One region of the Mycobacterium sp. IDUB_36 genome, then DNA from elsewhere that is predicted to be linked to it. Evidence: riboswitches for the same ligand, from Rfam matches in the RefSeq annotation. Region 1 holds a riboswitch; each other region holds the start of a gene.
The links. A riboswitch is a leader RNA that binds a small molecule or an ion and turns the genes downstream of it on or off. The one in region 1 is predicted to bind cobalamin.
Positions count from the first base shown of each region.

Region 1 (2,194 bases):
GATGCCGAGTACGCCGAACCCGTCGCCGACCTGGTAGCCCTCCCGGGCCAGCCGGTGCAACAGCCGTACCGCGGACGCCGGGGTGTCGAGACCGACGGCGTTGCCGACGCGGGAATGCTTGGTGGGGTAGGCCGAGAGCACCAGCGCGAGCTTCTTGTCGGCGTTGGGGATGTGGCGCAGCAGCGCATGGTTGACCGCGATCGCGGCCACCCGCGCGCAGCGTTCGGGGTCGGCGACGTAGTGGGGCAGACCGTCGTCGTCGACCTCTTTGAAGGAGTACGGCGCGGTGATGATGCGGCCGTCGAACTCGGGAATCGCGATCTGCGTCGCGGAGTCGAGGGGGGTGACGCCGTCGTCGTTGGACTCCCACTCCTCGCGTGAGGATGTCAGGCAAAGCCCTTGCAGCACGGGAATGTTCATCGCGGCGATTCGCTCGATGTCCCACGAAGCATCGTCTTCACCCGCGCCGGCGGCAGCCGCCTTCGACCCCCCGGCCGCCAGCATGCTGACCACCACGGCATCCAATGAGCCGAGCGCGTCGAACAATTCGTCGGGTGCGCTGCGCAACGAGGACGCGAAGATCGGAACGCCGACCGCACTGCCGGTCGCGTCGACGGCGTCGGCCAGGGCGTGCGCGAAACCCGAGTTGCCGCTGACCTCATGTGCCCGGTAGTACAGCACCCCGATCCGGGCCGGTGCGTCCACGTCGGCGGGCCGGGAGGCGTAACCCCACTCGGGGATCACCACCGGCTCGTCGAAGCCCTGACCGGTCAGCAGCACCGTGTCGCACAGAAAGGCATGCAGCTGAGCGAGATTCGCCGGCCCACCCTCGGCGAGATACGAGTGTGCTTGCGCCGCAAGCCCGATCGGCACCGTCGAGCATTCCATCAGCTCGGCACTGGGTGTTCGTTCGCCGCCGAGCACGATCAGCGGCAGCCCGGTGGCCCGCAGTGTGCTGATCTCCGCGGCGACCTCCGCCGACGAGCCGAGCACCCGGAGCACGACCAGGTCGACGCCGTCGAGTGCGTCCTCGACGGGTTGGCGCGCCGGGTTGCCCAGGCGGTACGGCGCCAGTGACGCGCGCGCCGAGAGCAGGTCGGTGTCCGATGTGGACAGCAACGCGATGCGGTGGGTCGACGTATCGACGGTGTTCACTCAGGTCCTCCCCGGGGTTCTCGCCCCGTGTGATGGAGCGCCCCGTGACCAGTGTCTGGCTCGGACCGCCGGCTGGACGCCGAGGCCCTCACAGTGGCGGAACCGCCCCGGGCTTTCACCGGATTCCTGTTGCCACGAGACGTGCGGGAATCAGCTTAGTAGGGTGAGCGCGATGAACGCGATCCTGAACTGGTGGGACGGCGTCGAGCTGTGGCTTTCTGGCCTGGGGTTTGTCTTCCAGACGATCGTGGTCATGCCGGTCGTGCTGGTGCTGGCCTACGTGATCGCGGCAGCCCTCGACGGCGCGCTGGGCCGCGGTCTTCGGGTGATGCGCGGGATCCGGCACAGCGACGAAGATGCCGGATGAGCGGAAATACCGGAATGCCGCGATCGCGGGTCACGCTGGTGCTGGTCGCGCTGATCGTGCTGGTCATCGTCGCCTGGCTGTTGACCCGCTGACCTGCACCGGGCTTGAGCTGCGGGCCGAAAAGATTCTGTTACGCTTCGCCCATGCACGCAGTCTCCGGCAGTACCGAGTGCCACATCTTGGCGCTTATTGCCGTGGGAAATTGCGCCGTCGCTGACGTGCATTGTTGTCGCTGACCTTCTGCCCACGCGCGCCGAAACTCGCTTTCCTTCGCACTGGGATCCGTCAGATGTCAGGTTCACTTCCGAAAGGTCGACCATTGTTCGACGACGACAAGAAACCCGTCGGGTGGCGCCACGTTGTCGCGTTGAGCCTCGCCGCGGGCCTGATCGCCGGATGCCACGGCGGCGCCAGCGATGTCGTCGGAGGGGGAGGACCGAGCGGTGCGAACACCAGCATCACGCTGGTCGCCTACTCGGTTCCCGAGCCCGGTTGGAGCAAGGTGATCCCGGCGTTCAACGCATCGCCGGAGGGCAAGGGCATCCAGGTGATCGCCTCCTACGGCGCATCGGGGGACCAGTCGCGCGGCGTCGTCGACGGCAAGCCCGCCGACATCGTCAACTTCTCGGTCGAGCCGGACGTCACCCGGCTGGTCAAAGCCGGCAAGGTCGC
Region 1 is NZ_JBVAXH010000002.1:723,574-725,767, reverse strand. It holds gene cobN (cobaltochelatase subunit CobN) at 1-1,155, opposite strand, end outside; cobalamin riboswitch at 1,185-1,307, opposite strand; gene ACZYW1_RS21720 (hypothetical protein) at 1,328-1,522, shown strand; gene ACZYW1_RS21715 (Ms4533A family Cys-rich leader peptide) at 1,666-1,758, shown strand; gene ACZYW1_RS21710 (sulfate ABC transporter substrate-binding protein) at 1,812-2,194, shown strand, end outside.

Region 2 (2,194 bases), on a different contig from region 1:
GCCGATAGTGGACCCGACGATCTCCACCAGCGCCAGCGGCGCGACCAGGATCAGCGCCTGTGGGTTGACCGCGGCGGTGTAGACGATCGCCAGCAGGTCGTCGACGATGACCATGCCGGTGAAGGCGATGTAGGAGCCGGGGTCGAGCGGGACCGACAGCACGTAGGCGAGGCTGAACGGGTTGAGGTAGCTCAACGGGTTGCCGGTGAAGGCCAGCCACGACCCGGGCACGCCGATCGGCGGCAACCACGACGGGTCCAGACCCTGCAACCACGCTCCGATCGGATCGTTGACGCCGGTGTAGCCGATCTCGTTGAAGAAATCCAAAAGCTGCTGATAGAGCGGGAAGTCGCCGGTGTTCGGATAGGGCGGTTGCGGGAACAGGCCTTCCAGATATTGCTGCAGTTGGGTGAACCAGGCCGGCGGTGCCGTCGGATCGGTGGCATCGGCCGCCGCAGCCTTCATGATCGTCGGCGCCGGTTGGGCCGGCGGCGCGGCGGCGACGCTCGCTCCCGCGACGCCCTCGTAGGTGCCCATCACGGTGGCCGCTTGTACCCACATCCGCGCGTAGTCGGCCTCGGTCAGCGCGATCGGGATGGTGTTGATGCCAAAGAAATTGGTCGCCGACAACACCGCGTGGGTGGCGTGGTTGGCCGCCAGCTCACCCAGGGTAGGCATGGCGGCCAGTGCGGCGGTGTAGGCCGCTGCCGCAGTTTCCTGCTCGGCGGCCATCGCGGCGCTGTTCACGCTCTGTTGCAGCAGCCACTCCAGATACGGCGCGTGCGCGGCGGCGTAGCTCTCAGCGCTCGGGCCCTCCCAGCCGCCTTGCGCCGCGCTCAGCACCGCGGTCAATTCGTCGGCGGCCTCGGAGTATTCGGTGCTCAAGCCGGTCCACGCCGACGCAGACGCCAACAGGGAGCCCGGACCCGGGCCGCTACTCAGTAGCGTCGAATGCACTTCCGGGGGTGAGGCGATCCAGATCGGCGCGGTCACGGCCGGCCGTCGGAATCTGGAAACGACAACGCGCGCAGCGCCATGAGGGACTCTCGCTCCCGGGGTCGACCGCCCCGTGTTGCAGGACGCGATGACGTGAGTCTCCTGGCTCTCGGATCGCTGCTTGCCTCGCCTTCCGGCCGTGGCCGTGGCTGGTGAGGGTCGCTCCCCGATGACAGTGGCGGGACCGCGCCGGATTCACACCGGCTTCCTCTGTCGTCATCGCCTAACGGGGGAATTTTGCCACACCACGTCAAATGCCGCTTTCGAACCGTCGGCGCGTCATCCCTATCGGGTCCCGGGCGGCGAAGCCGAACTGTACGGTGACCGCATGACGGGCAACCCGCGCGAGGCCGTGCGCAATCAGCTCTTGCTGAATGCGCTCAGCGGTCCGGTCGATCTCAATGCGGTCGATTGGCTTGTCAAGCACCACCATTCGTCCGCCTCGCCGCACGAGGTGCAGGCCGAGACGCTGGACGCGATCAGCGAATGGGTGGGCGAGGGGCTGTTCCGGCTCGGCGAGCCCGCGGGCAAGGCGAGACGTTTTGCCGCCTGGCATCATTCGCTCGAACATTCACTGCACAAGATCTCGCACGCCTACATCAAGCGGTACGACGATCCCGAGAAGTGGATGTACTCGGTGTGGCTGGCCTTGACGGCGAAGGGCGAACTGCTGGCCCGCTCGATCGAAGACAAGGACATCGACGGGTACCGGTCGCCGGCGACGTGAACGCGCCCCGGATCCGGCTCGCGACCGCCGACGATCTGGTGCGCGTCCGCGAGATCGTCAACCACTACATCGAGCAGTCGGTGTTCAATTTCCGGACCGAGCCGCAGAGCCTCGACGAGGTGCGGGCGTCATGGGAGAAGCTGCACGGGCGGTTCCCGTGGCTGGTGGCCGGCATCGACGGCCGTGTCGTCGGGGCGGCCTACGCGGGACCGTGGAACGAACGCGCGGCCTATCAGTGGACCGCTGAGGTCACCGTCTACATCGAGGAGTCCGTGCATCGCCGCGGAGTCGGTGACGCGCTCTACACCGAGTTATTGGACCGACTGCGTATCAACGGGTTTCACAGCGCGGTCGCGGTGATCGCGTTGCCCAACGACCCGAGTGTGCGGTTGCACGAACGGCACGGGTTCGTGCGCGCCGGACACCTTCGCGAGGCGGGTTTCAAGCACGACGCCTGGCACGACGTCGGGT
Region 2 is NZ_JBVAXH010000001.1:1,150,791-1,152,984, reverse strand. It holds gene ACZYW1_RS05655 (PPE domain-containing protein) at 1-993, opposite strand, end outside; cobalamin riboswitch at 1,072-1,256, opposite strand; gene ACZYW1_RS05650 (hypothetical protein) at 1,325-1,723, shown strand; gene ACZYW1_RS05645 (N-acetyltransferase family protein) at 1,720-2,194, shown strand, end outside.
Region 2: linked by a shared signal. The riboswitch ahead of ACZYW1_RS05655 (PPE domain-containing protein) and the one ahead of cobN (cobaltochelatase subunit CobN) in region 1 are both predicted to bind cobalamin.

Region 3 (2,194 bases), on a different contig from region 1:
CCAGCACGGTGCCGAGGCCGAGCACCTCGAGTTCATCGCGGTCGGTACCGCGGTGCGCTACACGGCCAAACCCGGGTCCTTCCGGCGCAGCAACGGCCAGGCCTTTTCCAGCCACCTGTCGGGCCAGGACCTGGCCACCCTGCTGCGATCGGGCTGGGCGCCGGTGGCATTCGTGATGGGCAACTGCGTGTTTCACATTGCCGCGCAAGGCTTTCTGCAGACGTTGCGCCAGATGGGCCGCAACATCGAGATGCCGCAGTGGACGCAAGGCAATTACGAGGCACGCGAGTTGGCCATGTCGCGCATGCAAGGCGAAGCCGAGCGCGATGGCGCGCGGGGAGTCGTCGGTGTGCACTTCAACATCCAGAACTACGCCTGGGGTTATCACACGGTGGAGTTCTACGCCGCCGGGACGGCGGTGCGTCGCATCGGCACGGGCGAAACGATCACGCCGCAGTTCGTGCTCGCCATGAACGACTGATGGCGGAATTCGACGCGCAACGCGTGAGCGCCACGGTGACCCGCGCGTTGACCGGCCCGGGCGGAATCGGGTTGATCATCGAGGTTTTCGCCGGATTGCCGGGCGTGACACACACCCCGGCCCGGCGCGGGATGTTCAAGTCGCAGCCGGCGCGGTTGCAGATCGGCGACTGGCGCTACGAGGTGACGCCGGACGGCCGCTTGCTGGCGGCCCACGTCGTGGGCGGCGTCGTGATCGGCGAAGAGGTGTTGCTCGCCGACGCGGTCGGCCCGCATCTGGCCCGTTCCCTCGGCCAACTGGCCGCCCGCCACGGCGCGACGGTCGTCCCCAACATCGACGCAGCGGTGGACGCCCTGAGCGCCGGGGCGGGTTGACCCCTCCGTCGACCCCCGCACGACATGCGATAATCCCCCGGTTGGGCGATGACGACAGAGGAAGCCGGTGCAAGTCCGGCGCGGTCCCGCCACTGTCATCGGGGAGCGACCCTCACCAGCCACGGCCACCCGGCCGGAAGGCGAGGCAAGCAGCGATCCGAGAGCCAGGAGACTCACGTCATCGCGTCCTGCGACCCGGGGCGGTCGACCCCGAGAGAGCTGGCGAGCGTCGATGTCACGCCGTTTCTGGGTGGCGCTCACGGTGAGCGCATGGCTGCCGGTTGCCGCCGCGGCCTGCGGCGCGAGCCCGCATACCAGCGCTCTCCCCCGCCGTGACTGCATCACCGACTATCGGCCCGGCGTCGACTATTTCCCGGACAAATCGACGGTCTTGGATGCCACCAACTTCAGCCTGGCCTACCACGACAGTTACCAGGTCCTGACCGTCAAGCAGTCCTACCCGCACGGCCACCCGGAGTCCTACGTGCTGGTGCGATGCGGCGCGCCCATCCCCGAATTGACCGGCGATCTGGTTGGGGCGCAACGGATTACCATACCGGTCGCCAGCATGTACTCGGCGTCGATCACCCAGTTGGGCATGCTCGGGGAGCTCGGCCGAACCGACGCGGTCACCGGTGTCGCCGCCACCGACGACGTCGTCAATCCCGAACTGCGGCAACGGATCAGCAGCGGGAAGACGGTCGGCTACGCACCCGGCACCCAGGTCGACACCGAGGGTGTCGTCGCCGCCCATCCCGACGTGCTGGTCAGCGGCGGACTCGAGGAGCCGAGCTACCCGAAACTGCGCGACGCCGGCATCAGCGTGCTCGCCGACGCCGAATGGCTGGAAGCGACGCCGCTGGGCCGGGCCGAGTGGATCAAGGTGCTCGCCGCGCTGACCGGGACCGAGAAGAAAGCCGGTCAGATCTATTCGCGGCTGCGTGACGACTACGCCGCGGTGGCCCGCAGATCGGCCGGCGCGCGACCCGTTGACGTGCTGTCCGGCGCCATGTACCAGGGTGTGTGGTCAATGCCGGCCGGCGGCGACTACGCCGGGCGCCTCATCGTCGATGCCGGCGGCAGCTATCCGTGGGCGGGTGACCCCGGCAGCGGGTCGCTGCAGCTGAATTTCGAGTCCGTCTACGCCAAGGCCGGGCAGGCATCGCTGTGGCTGGTCGCCGACGACTGGAAGACCACTGACGACGCGCTGGCCGCCGACTCCCGGTACGGCGAACTCGCCGCCGTCCGAAGCGGTCAGGTCTGGTCGGCGACCAAGGCGGGCAACGACTACTGGGAGCGCGGCCCGGCGCGGCCGGATCTTGTGCTCGCCGATCTGGTG
Region 3 is NZ_JBVAXH010000001.1:1,143,391-1,145,584, forward strand. It holds gene ACZYW1_RS05600 (heavy metal-binding domain-containing protein) at 1-481, shown strand, start outside; gene ACZYW1_RS05605 (DUF5073 family protein) at 481-855, shown strand; cobalamin riboswitch at 875-1,046, shown strand; gene ACZYW1_RS05610 (ABC transporter substrate-binding protein) at 1,088-2,194, shown strand, end outside.
Region 3: linked by a shared signal. The riboswitch ahead of ACZYW1_RS05610 (ABC transporter substrate-binding protein) and the one ahead of cobN (cobaltochelatase subunit CobN) in region 1 are both predicted to bind cobalamin.

Region 4 (2,194 bases), on a different contig from region 1:
GCGGGAAGGACCCGATCGTCGTCGTCGGCAACGCCGGCAGGTGCAGCCGCTCGGTCTGTGCCTCGCGGCGCTCAGCAGCCGGGCCGCGTTCCGTGCCACCGGTTTTCGCGATCGACTCGAGGCGCTCGCGCACCTTGCTGTTGTTCAGCCGCGGGTCCTTCTCACGTGACGCGACCGCGGCATTCGACTCGGCGACTTCGTCGGCCACCGCGTCGCGGCCGTCCTTGAGCGCCTTCGCCAACGTGGCGACCTCGTGCACCTTCTCCGCGCCGAACGCCAGCCAGCTGCGCAGCGCGTCGTCCAGATCGGTCTCGGGCTCCAGCGAGTAGGGCACGTGCAACGTCGAGCACGATGTCGAAACAGCAAGCGAGCCAACCGAACCCAGTAAGCTCGCCAGGGTGCCCAGCGCCGCCTGCAGGTCGGTCCGCCAGATGTTGCGGCCGTCGACGATGCCGGCCACCAGCGTCTTGTCGCCCAACTGAGGCACCGAGGCCAACGCGGTGTCGGCGCCGTAGACCAGGTCGACACCGATCGCCTCGACAGGTGTGCGGGCCAGGGCGGCCAATGTGTCGCCGGGGTTGCCGAAGTAGGTCGCGACGTGGATAGCCGGCCGGTTGTCCAACGCCCCCAGCGTGGAGTACGCGCGCTCGGCGAGCGTGGCGGCATCGGGGGAGATGTCGGTCACCAGTGCGGGCTCGTCGAGTTGTACCCACTGCACATCCTGGTCGGCAAGCTGTCCGAGCAGGTCCTCGTAGAGCGGAACCAACTCGTCGAGCCGCTCGATCGGGGCGCCCGCACGGTCGACGGCCTTGCTCAGCAACAGGAAGGTGATCGGGCCGATGATGACCGGACGGGCCGGAATGCCTTGTTCGCGAGCCTCTTTGAGCTCGCTCAGGACCTTCTCCGGGTGCAGCGAGAACTCGGTGTTGGGACCGATCTCCGGGACGATGTAGTGGTAGTTGGTGTCGAACCACTTGGTCATCTCCAGCGGTGCGATATCCCCGGTGCCACGAGCCGCTGCGAAGTAGCGATCCAATTCGTCGGAGACGCCCTCTACGCGCGGCGGCAGGGCGCCCAGCAGCACGGCGGTGTCGAGCATCTGGTCGTAGTAGGAGAACGTGTTGACCGGCACCGAGTCGAGTCCGGCGTCGACCAGCTGCGACCAGGTGTCGCGGCGGATGGTGGCGGCGACCTGTTCGAGCTCCGATCGGCTGGTGTTGCCTTTCCAGTAGCTTTCGGTGGCGCGCTTGAGTTCTCGCTTCGGCCCGATGCGCGGCGAGCCGGTCACGGTGGCGGTGAAGGGTGTTGCGGTCACGGTTGTCGTCCTTCAAATTGACGGGGTGGTCACCGCCAACGGACGCACAACCGGTCCGGCGCAGTGCACAGCACTGCAACCATTACGGCCAGACGCCCATTCCACGAGGCGGTGAGCCGCCAGGCGCGGCGCGCCCGGCACAGTCGGCAGGTCTTCGGACTCACAGGCATGCACCGGCTGGTGCTCCTACTGGCCGTCGCTTCCCGGTTTGGTGACCAGTGCTATTGACGACGTTCGTTCCTGCATACCGCTGCGGGACAGTCCCGGACTCGCACCGGGTTCCCTCTTACGAAGCACATCTAACATGCCTCGCTCGGTGCCGCACCCGTCACAAAAAACGATGGGACCGGCAGACCGACTGCGAGGTGAAGATTACCTGATCGACGGTGCCGGGCCGGTGTGCTCGACGTCCCGCCCTCAGTGATCGCCGCTGCCGCCCAGCGCTTCGGCGATGGGTAGGTCGCCGTTGTTGAAGTCGATGGTGCGGCGGATCGTCGACGGATCGGCCAACGCTGCGGCCGCCACCGAAGCGACGTCCTCCCGGGAGACCTCTGCCTTGTCGGCCGCTCCCGCGCCCACCGCGATCCGTCCGGTCCCGGGGTCCGACGTCAGGCGGCCCGGGCCCAGCACGGTCCAATCCAGTTCGCCGGCACGCAGATGGGCGTCCGCGGCCGCCTTCGCCTCGGCGTACGCGAAGAACGAGTCGTCCTCCGCGACACCGTGATCGGGCCCGGCGCCGAAGTAGGACACCATCACGAACCGCCGCACGCCGGCCTGGGCGGCGGCATCGGTCACCCTGATCGCGGCGTCGCGGTCGACGGCGTAGGTGCGGGCCGGGTCGCCGCCACCGGCGCCGGCGGAGAACACCACCGCGTCCTG
Region 4 is NZ_JBVAXH010000001.1:3,473,401-3,475,594, forward strand. It holds gene metE (5-methyltetrahydropteroyltriglutamate--homocysteine S-methyltransferase) at 1-1,315, opposite strand, end outside; cobalamin riboswitch at 1,444-1,654, opposite strand; gene ACZYW1_RS17295 (SDR family oxidoreductase) at 1,733-2,194, opposite strand, start outside.
Region 4: linked by a shared signal. The riboswitch ahead of metE (5-methyltetrahydropteroyltriglutamate--homocysteine S-methyltransferase) and the one ahead of cobN (cobaltochelatase subunit CobN) in region 1 are both predicted to bind cobalamin.